2 regions of the Streptomyces sp. NPDC015532 genome follow, and region 2 is predicted to be linked to the other one. Evidence: predicted binding sites of a transcription regulator. Region 2 holds the regulator's gene; the other holds the start of a gene.
The links. The regulator HspR, encoded in region 2, represses chaperone genes until heat shock. The targets are predictions, from matches to a motif close to TTGAGNNNNNNNNNCTCAA.

Region 1 (5,203 bases), on a different contig from region 2:
ACCCGCCCGGTGCGCGGCGAGCAGCTTCTGCTTCACCCCGCCGATCGGCAGGACACGGCCGGTCAGCGACACCTCACCCGTCATGGCCACATCGGTGCGGACCAGCCGGCCCGACAGCAGCGACGCCAGGGCGGTCGTCATCGTGACGCCCGCGCTCGGGCCGTCCTTGGGGACCGCGCCCGCCGGGAAGTGGATGTGCGCGCCCCGGTCCTTCAGGTCGCCGACGGGGAGTTCGAGCTCCGCGCCGTGCGAGCGCAGGAAGGAGAGCGCGATCTGCGCCGACTCCTTCATCACGTCTCCGAGCTGGCCGGTGAGGGTCAGTCCGGCCGCGCCCGTCTCCGGGTCGGCCAGGGACGCCTCCACATAGAGGACGTCACCGCCCGCGCCGGTGACCGCGAGACCCGTGGCGACGCCGGGCACCGCCGTACGGCGTTCGGCCGGGTCCTGCGCCGACTCGGGCACGTGGTGCGGACGCCCGATCAGATCGCGCAGCTCGGCCTCGGTCACCGTGAACGGCAGTTCCCTGCGCCCCAGTTCGTGCTGGGCCGCGACCTTGCGCAGCAGCCGGGCGATGCCCCGCTCCAGGTTCCGCACGCCCGCTTCCCGGGTGTACTCCCCCGCGAACTTGCGCAGCGCGCTCTCGTCGAGGACGACCTCGTCCTTCTCCAGGCCCGCCCGCTCCAGTTGGCGCGGCAGCAGGTGGTCCCGGGCGATGACGACCTTCTCGTCCTCGGTGTAGCCGTCGAGGCGGACCAGCTCCATACGGTCGAGCAGGGCCTCCGGGATGGCTTCCAGGACGTTGGCCGTGGCGAGGAACACGACGTCGGAGAGGTCGAGTTCGACCTCCAGGTAGTGGTCGCGGAAGGTGTGGTTCTGCGCCGGGTCGAGGACTTCGAGCAGCGCCGCCGCCGGGTCGCCCCGGAAGTCGGAGCCGACCTTGTCGATCTCGTCGAGCAGGACCACCGGGTTCATCGACCCGGCCTCCTTGATGGCGCGGACGATCCGGCCGGGCAGCGCGCCGACGTACGTACGGCGGTGTCCGCGGATCTCGGCCTCGTCCCGGACGCCACCGAGGGCGACGCGGACGAACTTGCGGCCCATGGCGTGCGCGACGGACTCGCCGAGCGAGGTCTTGCCGACCCCAGGCGGCCCGACGAGCGCGAGCACGGCACCGCCGCGCCGGCCTCCGACGATTCCGAGACCCCGCTCGGAGCGCCGCTTGCGCACGGCGAGGTACTCGGTGATGCGCTCCTTCACGTCCTCCAGACCTGCGTGCTCGGCGTCGAGCACGGCCTGGGCGCCCCTGATGTCGTACGCGTCCTCGGTCCGTTCGTTCCACGGCAGCTCCAGGACGGTGTCGAGCCAGGTCCGGATCCAGCTTCCCTCGGGCGACTGGTCACTGGACCGCTCCAGCTTCTCGACCTCCTTGAGGGCGGCCTCGCGGACGCTCTCGGGAAGGTCGGCGGCCTCGACCCGGGCGCGGTAGTCGTCGGACTCGTCCTCGCCGTCCTCTCCCTTGAGGTCGCGCAGCTCCTTGCGTACGGCTTCCAGCTGGCGCCGCAGCAGGAACTCGCGCTGCTGCTTGTCGACGCCCTCCTGGACGTCCTTGGCGATGGACTCGGCGACATCCTGCTCGGCGAGGTGCTCGCGGAGCTGTTCGGTGGCGAGCTTGAGCCGGGCCACCGGGTCGGCGGTCTCCAGCAGCTCGACCTTCTGCTCGACGGAAAGGAACGGTGAGTAACCGGAATTGTCGGCAAGGGCGGAAACGTCGTCGATCTGCTGCACCCGGTCCACGACCTGCCAGGCGGCGCGCCTGCGCAGCCAGCTCGTGGCCAGGGCCTTGTACTCCTTCACCAGGTCCGCGACCCGGCCGGGCAGCGGGTCGGGCACGGTCTCCTCGACCCGGGTGCCCTCGACCCACAGGGCCGCACCGGGGCCCGTGGTCCCCGCGCCCACCTTCACGCGCCCGCGGCCTCGGATCAGCGCGCCCGGGTCGCCGTCGGCCAGCCGGCCGACCTGCTCGACCGTGCCGAGCACACCGGTGCTCGCGTAGGTCCCGTCGATACGCGGCACCAGGAGTACCTGAGGCTTTCCGGGCGTTGAACGGGCGGCGGCCTGAGCGGCCTCCACCGCGGCCCGCACATCGGGGTCGTTCAGATCCAGCGGAACCACCATTCCGGGCAGCACTACCTCGTCGTCGAGCGGCAGCACGGGCAGAGTGAGTGATGCGGACGTCGAAGCCATGATCTCCCCTTCGGCAGTCAAGTTGAGCTATGTCGACTCAATGCACGGGGGCTCCGCAATGTTCCCCGGAGGCCGTTCGCTGTGAGCGATCGCTTGTGAACCGCCGTGGGCGCCCCGGCCACGTGGGCTTCGGGGCCTCGCGGGCCGTGCCCGGGACCCCTCGCGGGCCGTGCCCGGGATGCGAGGTGGCCGACGGCCTCGGATGGTTGGAGTCATGAACCATCACCTCGCCCAGAACAAGATCGACATCGACACCCGGCTCGTCACGGCGGGTGCCGTCCTCACCGCGGCCGGTGTCGTGGTGGCGTGCACCGGCATGGGCATCGCGGCCGCCGCCGTGTTCGCCGCGGGCCGGCGCATGATCCGCGCCATGGACGTGCCGCCGTCACAGGTGGCGGCCATGAAGTGGCGGCAGGCCAAGGAGGCCTCCCTGGCGGGCGCGCAGGCCTGGCAGTCCGCGTCCGACACCCAGAACGGGGCGCCCCTCCGCTAGCCGGGCGCCCGGCCGCCCCTCCGATGGCTCAACGGGTCCCTTCTTGTCCGCAGGGGGGAGGAACGGAGAGACCCGTGAGCCGCTCGGGGAGCGCCCCGACGGAGAGCGCGCGAAGGCCGACGGGGGACGGAAACGCCCGGCGGGTGAGCGTGAAGGCCGGGCCGTCGGACGCGGAGGCCCGGCCGGGGAAGGCGCAACTCGGTCGGTGCGGGTGAGGGCCTTGCAGTAAAGGTGAAGGCCCGGTCGGCAGGAGTGAAGGCCCGACCGGTAAAGGTGAGGGCTCAGCCGGTAGGGGTGAGGGCCTTGCCGGTGAAGCCTCGGTCGGTGGCGTCAAGGCTCGGCCGGGGCAGCGCCCGAGGCTTCCGGGCCCGGCCGGTGGCACCGAGGCCCGGTCGGCGGAGCCGCAGCTCGGTCGGCGGAGCCGCAGCTCGGTCGGCGGAGCCGAGGCTCGGCAGGTGGGCCGCGCCCGAGGCGTCCGGGCTCGGCCGGTGACGCCGAGGCTCGGCCGGTGGCGCCGAGGCTCGGTCGGGCCGGGGCCGAAGGGGCCGGCCCGGGGTCGCGTCAACCTCGGGGTGCCCGCCGTCACCCCGCCCCCGTCCTCCGGGAATTCCCGCGACCCGTACAGGTGAAAATGCCAGGATGGCGGCCATGACCGCCTCGTACGAGACGCCCGAAGTCATCGACCGCCGTCAGAGCCCGTACGGCGAGGTCGTGCTGCGGCGCCACGGAGCACTGCTCCAGATCATCGCCAACGGATGCTTCCTGATGGACACGTCCGACGGGCGCTCCGAGCGGCTGCTCATGGACGCGGCGTACGACGCGCTGGACGGGCGCCCGGAGCCGAGCGTGCTGATCGGCGGGCTCGGTGTCGGGTTCTCGCTGGCGCACGCCGCGGCCGACCGCCGCTGGGGACGCATCACCGTTGTCGAGCGCGAACGGGCCATCATCGACTGGCACCGGGACGGCCCGCTCGCCACGCTGTCCGCCGGGGCGCTCGCCGACCCGCGCACCGCCATCGTCGAGCGGGACCTCGTCGAATACGTCAATGAGATCTCCGACACGTTCGACGCCCTGTGCCTCGACATCGACAACGGACCCGGCTGGACGGTCACCGAGGGCAACGCGGGACTGTACGGAGCGTCCGGACTGGCAAGCTGTGCAAGGGCGTTGAGGCCGGGCGGCGTCCTCGCCGTGTGGTCGGCGCAGCCCTCTCCGGAATTTGAAGTTACCTTGCGGAATGCCGGATTCCGCCGGGTCCGTACCGAAGTGATCCCCGTTGCCCGGGGCGTTCCCGACGTGGTGCATCTCGCGGTGAGGCCTGGATAGCCGAGCCGCACCCACTGCCCGTACCCTGCTTGCCTGACGCGGATCATTCAAGCGTCAAGCGCAGTCATGGGATCACCCCACGGATTCCGGAAAGCACACTTCAGGGGCGGGCGATGGAGCAGACACACACCTCCCAGAACGGTACGGCGGCGACCCCGGGCGCTCAGCGCCGGGTTTTGGTCGTCGAGGACGACCCCACGATCGTCGACGCCATCGCGGCCCGTCTGCGAGCCGAGGGATTCCTCGTGCAAACCGCGGGTGACGGCCCGGCCGCCGTCGACACCGCCGAGGCATGGCAGCCCGATCTGCTGATCCTCGACATCATGCTGCCCGGCTTCGACGGTCTGGAGGTCTGCCGGCGCGTGCAGGCCGCCCGCCCGGTGCCGGTGCTGATGCTCACCGCGCGCGACGACGAGACCGACATGCTCGTCGGACTCGGCGTCGGCGCCGACGACTACATGACCAAGCCGTTCTCGATGCGTGAACTGGCGGCCCGGGTGCACGTCCTGCTCCGCAGGGTCGAGCGCGCGGTCGTCGCGGCCTCCACTCCGCGCAGCGGCATCCTGCGGCTCGGCGAGCTGGAGATCGACCACGCGCAGCGCCGGGTGCGGGTCCGCAGCGAGGACGTGCACCTCACTCCGACCGAGTTCGACCTCCTGGTCTGCCTCGCGAACACCCCGCGTGCCGTACTCTCGCGCGAGCAGCTGCTCGCCGAGGTGTGGGACTGGGCGGACGCCTCCGGTACCCGGACCGTCGACAGTCACATCAAGGCGCTGCGCCGCAAGATCGGTGCCGAGCGGATCCGTACGGTGCACGGCGTCGGCTACGCACTGGAGACCCCGACTCCCTGAGCCGGGACTCCAAGGAACTCGGGACCCGGGTGACCGGGACCCGCGTGAGGGGCTGATGTGATGAGCGGACTCGGAGAGCGGGGACGCGGGCTCGGCGAGCGCGCGTCCGGTGAGCGCAGGAGCTCGGGCTCCTGGGGCGAGGTGCGGCCCTTCTCGATCAAGACCAAGCTGGGCGCGCTGGTCGTCATCTCCGTGCTCATCACCACCGGTCTGTCGATGATCGCGGTGCACACCAAGACGGAGCTCCGCTTCATCACGGTGTTCTCGATGATCGCGACCCTGCTGATCA
Region 2 (5,203 bases):
CCTTGTCGCGGGTGAGCGCGTCGAACTCGATCGTCCGTCCCTGGACGCGGGCGACGGCCATCTCGGCGGCGGCGTTGGCCTCCTGCGGGTACGACTTGTACACGCTCATGTACTGGTCGCCCTTGATGATCCGCTGCACGGCGATGAGCTCGGAGTCCTGGCCGGTGACCGGCGGCACCTTGCTGACACCCGCGGACTTGAAGACGTCGATGACCGCGCCCGCGATGCCGTCGTTGGCGGCGTAGACACCGGCGATGTTGCTCAGCCCGACGGCCTGGATGGACTTCTCCATGTTGACCTTGGCGTTGGCCGGGTCCCAGTCCTTGGTGTCGTACTCGCTGGCGACGATCACCTTGTCCTTGAGCTCGGACTCGGCGCCCTTCTTGAACTGCGCGGCGTTCGGGTCGGTCACCGAGCCGTTCATCATGATGATCTTCTTCGACGCGGTGTTGGAGCCCAGCGCGGCCACCAGGGCCTTGCCCTGGGTCTCGCCGACCAGCTCGTTGTCGAAGGAGATGTACGCGTCGATCGGACCCTGCGCCAGGCGGTCGTAGGCGATGACCGGGATCCCGGCCTCCTTGGCCTTGCGCACGCCCTTCGCGATCGTCACCGAGTCCACCGCGTCCACGAGGATGACGTCGACCTTGTCGTCGATCATCTGCTGCATCTGGCGGAGCTGCTTGGCGGCGTCCTGCTCCGCGTTCAGGTAGAGGACGTCACCCTTCTTCTCGGTGAGCTTCTGGACCTGCTCCCGGATGATCGGGTAGTCGAACTTCTCGTAACGGGTGTTCCCCTTCTCCGGAAGGAGCAGGCCGACCGTGATGTCGTCGCCCTTGGTGGCGCTGGCCGTGGTACCACTCCCACCGAAGTCGACCACGCCGCATCCGGCGAGGGTGAGGGCCGTGGCGGACGAGGCCACGGCTATGACGGTACGGCGGAGGCCGGTGTTACGAGTCTTCACATCAGGTGCCTTCCGGGCGAGGTTGCAGCATTGCGACCCAGGTGGCTGAAAGCCAACGCGGCGATCACCTCAGCGTCAAGGAGTAACCACTTAACGAGATGGCAACGGCGTTTCGTGTTCCACAAGTGAACGCGACGGGAAAAGACTACGCCCATCCACCGACCGATCCCCTCAGCTTCACCTTCTGTCATTCACACAAACATCCGACATCCGTTCACAGGAGTCGTGATCGCCGACGGTTTTTAACCGCCGTTGACGATCGATCAGACCCGAAGGAACACATGGACAGAGGCACTCCCGCGCGAGGTGCCCCCACCTCGGCCCCCGCGCCCGCCCCCGCGAACGGGCCGCCCGGCGCGGCCGGCGCGGGCGCCTCCGGAGTGACCAAGCGCACACCGCCCGTCCATTGACGCCATTTCCACGCGAACACGTCTTATCGCCGTCCGCCCGCGTACAACGAGAAGGACAACCTGAACCCCCGCCATCGGGCTTATGCGGACGACATACGCGAAACAGCCCTCGGGAAGAACATTTCAGCCACTCGGTCAAAAGCGGTCAGCCCCGCGCCTTCCGGCCGGAAGGCGCACGCGAAGAGGCCCGGAGGTCGATGACCTCCGGGCCTCTTCGCGTTCGTCCGGGTACCGCCCCGGGCGACCGAGCTCTGGCCGGTCGCCCGCTCGGGACGCCGGGTTCTAGTCCGTCGCCCGCTTGGGGCGCCACACCACCAGCGCGCTGGTGTGCTGGACCTCCTGGTACGGGACCAGGTCACGCCGGTAGGAGGCGTGCACGGCGGCCTCGCGCTGCTGCATGGCGGCCGCGGCGCCGTCGAGGGCCGACTCCAGCTCCGCGACACGGGACTGGAGCGCGGCCACCTGGTTCTCCAGCTCGATGATGCGCTTGATGCCGGCGAGGTTGATGCCCTCGTCCTGCGACAACTGCTGGACGGTGCGCAGCAGCTCGATGTCACGGGCCGAGTAACGGCGGCCCCGGCCGGCCGTGCGGTCGGGAGAGACCAGACCGAGCCGGTCGTACTGACGCAGCGTCTGCGGGTGCAGCCCGGAGAGCTGGGCCGCCACCGAGATGACGTAGACCGGGGTCTCCTCGGTCAGTTCATAGGGGTTGCGTCGACGACCGGTCGTGTCCATGGCTCCGTCATGCTCCCTTCGCGGCCTGGAACAGCTCCGCCCGCGGATCCTCACCCGCGGTCGCCTCGCGATACGCCTCCAGCGCGTCACGAGCCTTGCCGGACAGGTCCTGGGGAACCGCCACCTCGACGGTCACCAGGAGGTCGCCCCGTGTGCCGTCCTTGCGGACCGCGCCCCTGCCCCGGGCGCGCATGGTCCGTCCGTTGGGCGTGCCCGGCGGCAGCTTCAGGGTCACCGGGGGGCCGCCCAGCGTCGGCACCTTCACCTCGCCGCCCAGTGCCGCCTCCGCGAAGGTGACGGGCACGGTGACGGTCAGGTTGTCGTCCTTGCGGCCGAAGACCGGGTGGGCGTCCACATGGACGGTGACGTACAGGTCACCGGCCGGGCCGCCCCGCTCGCCCGGCGCGCCCTTGCCCCGCAGCCGGATCCGCTGGTTGTCGCTGACCCCCGCGGGGATGCGGACCTGCATCGTGCGGGACGACTTGGCCCGCCCGCTGCCCGCGCACTCCATGCAGGGGTGCTCCGCGATCAGACCGCGGCCCTTGCAGTCCGGGCAGGGGTCCGTGAGCGAGAACCCGCCGCCCGAGCCCCGCGCCACCTGGCCGGTGCCGACACAGGTCGGGCACACGCGCGGTGTGCCGTTCTTGTCGCCGGTTCCCGAACAGGCCTTGCAGGGCGCCTGCGAGGTCATGCGCAGCGGAACGGTCGCGCCGTCCACCGCCTCCGTGAAGGAGAGCGTGACCTCGGTGTCGATGTCCTGGCCGCGCCTGGGCTGCGTACGCGTGCCCGTGGTGGGCCCGCCCCGGTTGAACAGGCCCCCGAAGACGTCGCCTATGCCGCCGCCGAAGCCGCCGGCTCCTCCCGCTCCCTGGCCCTGGGCACCGCCTCCGAAGAGGTCACCCAGGTCGAAGTTGAAGTTGCCGCCGCCCGCGCCGGGACCCGGCCGGAAGCCACCGCTGCCGAAGAGGGCACGCGCCTCGTCGTACTCCTTGCGCTTCTTGGGATCGCCGAGCACGTCGTTCGCCTCGGAGATCTCCTTGAAGCGCTCCTCGGCCTTGGCGTTGCCCTTGTTGGCGTCCGGGTGGAACTCGCGGGCGAGCTTCCGGTACGCCTTCTTGATCTCGGCCTCGGTGGCGTCCTTGGGGACGCCGAGGACCTTGTAGAAGTCCTTCTCGATGAAGTCCTTGGTGCTCATCCCCGACGTCCCTCCTTCCTCGTCCGTTCAAGCTCAGCCCTCGTCCGGGCCACCGCTCTCCTTGTCCTCCGCCGCCTCGGCCTGATCCTCGGCCTTGACCGGCTGCGCCCCGGGCTGCGGCTCGGCGACGGCCACCCGCGCGGGGCGGATGGTGCGTTCGCCGAAGCGATACCCCGGCTGCAGAATCGCCACGCACGTCGTCTCCGTGACGTCCGGCGCGTACGAGTGCATCAGGGCCTCGTGGATCGTCGGGTCGAAGGGCTCGCCCTCCTTGCCGAACTGCTGGAGTCCCATCTTCGCCGCGACGGTCTCCAGGGATTCGGCGACGGACTTGAATCCGCCGACGAGTTCCCCGTGGTCCCGCGCGCGGCCGATGTCGTCGAGCACGGGCAGGAGTTCGGTCAGGAGGCTCGCCACGGCGACCTCCCTGACCGCGATCCGGTCGCGCTCGACGCGGCGGCGGTAGTTCTGGAACTCGGCCTGGAGCCGCTGGAGGTCCGCGGTGCGCTCGGTGAGCGCCATGCGGGCCTGGTCCAGCTGGGCCGTCAGGCCGGTCAACTGTGCTGCTGCGTCCCCGTCCGGGGCCGCCGCCCCCTCCGCAGAGGGGGTGGCGGACTGCGGCTCGGCGTCGTCAGAGGTGGCGCCGGAAGGGACGTCGGGCTGCTCTTCGAAGCCCGGGGTCTCCTCCGTCACGCGGCACCGTCCCGGCGGTCCTCGTCGACGATCTCGGCGTCGACGACGTCGTCGTCGGCCTTCGGGGCCTCGGCGCCGTGGGCGTCGCCGCCCGTGGCCTGGGAGGCCTGGGCGTCGGCGTACATGGCCTGGCCGAGCTTCTGCGAGACCGCGGCGACCTTCTCGGTGGCGGTGCGGATCTCGGCGATGTCCTCGCCCTTGAGCGCGGCCTTCAGCTCCTCGACGGAGGCCTCGACCTCGGTCTTGATCTCACCGGGGACCTTGTCCTCGTTGTCCTTGAGGAACTTCTCGGTCTGGTAGACGAGCTGCTCGCCCTGGTTGCGGGTCTCGGCGGCCTCGCGGCGGGCGTGGTCCTCCTCCGCGTACTTCTCGGCCTCCTGGCGCATGCGGTCGACCTCGTCCTTCGGCAGCGAGGAGCCGCCGGTGACGGTCATCTTCTGCTCCTTGCCCGTGCCGAGGTCCTTCGCGGTCACGTGCATGATGCCGTTGGCGTCGATGTCGAAGGCGACCTCGATCTGCGGGACACCGCGCGGGGCGGGCGGCAGACCGGTCAGCTCGAACATGCCGAGCTTCTTGTTGTACGCCGCGATCTCGCGCTCGCCCTGGTAGACCTGGATCTGGACGGACGGCTGGTTGTCCTCGGCCGTCGTGAAGATCTCGGAGCGCTTGGTCGGGATCGTGGTGTTGCGCTCGATGAGCTTGGTCATGATCCCTCCCTTGGTCTCGATACCGAGGGACAGCGGGGTCACGTCGAGGAGCAGGACGTCCTTGACCTCACCCTTGAGGACACCGGCCTGGAGGGCCGCGCCGATGGCGACGACCTCGTCCGGGTTCACGCCCTTGTTGGCCTCGTTGCCGCCGGTCAGCTCCTTGACGAGCTCGGCGACGGCGGGCATACGGGTGGAGCCACCGACGAGAACGACGTGGTCGATCTCGGACAGCTGGATGCCGGCGTCCTTGATGACGTTGTGGAACGGCGTCTTGCAGCGCTCCAGGAGGTCGGCCGTCAGCTGCTGGAACTGGGCGCGCGTGAGCTTCTCGTCCAGGTGCAGCGGGCCCTCGGCGGAGGCCGTGATGTAGGGCAGGTTGATCGAGGTCTCGGTGGACGAGGACAGCTCGATCTTGGCCTTCTCGGCGGCCTCGCGCAGACGCTGGAGCGCCATCTTGTCCTTGGCGAGGTCCACACCGTGACCGGAGCGGAACTGCTGC

Region 1: a site for HspR is predicted at 2,267-2,285, ahead of lon (endopeptidase La). Genes of this name have one in related genera too.

What each region holds. Positions count from the first base shown of each region.
Region 1 is NZ_JBIBSY010000009.1:163,753-168,955, reverse strand. Features, by position in the region: gene lon (endopeptidase La) at 1-2,244, opposite strand, end outside; gene ACF07B_RS25765 (hypothetical protein) at 2,459-2,737, shown strand; gene ACF07B_RS25760 (spermidine synthase) at 3,386-4,063, shown strand; gene ACF07B_RS25755 (response regulator transcription factor) at 4,177-4,914, shown strand; gene ACF07B_RS25750 (ATP-binding protein) at 4,975-5,203, shown strand, end outside.
Region 2 is NZ_JBIBSY010000005.1:457,131-462,333, reverse strand. Features, by position in the region: gene ACF07B_RS19650 (sugar ABC transporter substrate-binding protein) at 1-919, opposite strand, end outside; gene ACF07B_RS19645 (heat shock protein transcriptional repressor HspR) at 1,654-2,106, opposite strand; gene dnaJ (molecular chaperone DnaJ) at 2,114-3,301, opposite strand; gene grpE (nucleotide exchange factor GrpE) at 3,335-3,994, opposite strand; gene dnaK (molecular chaperone DnaK) at 3,991-5,203, opposite strand, start outside.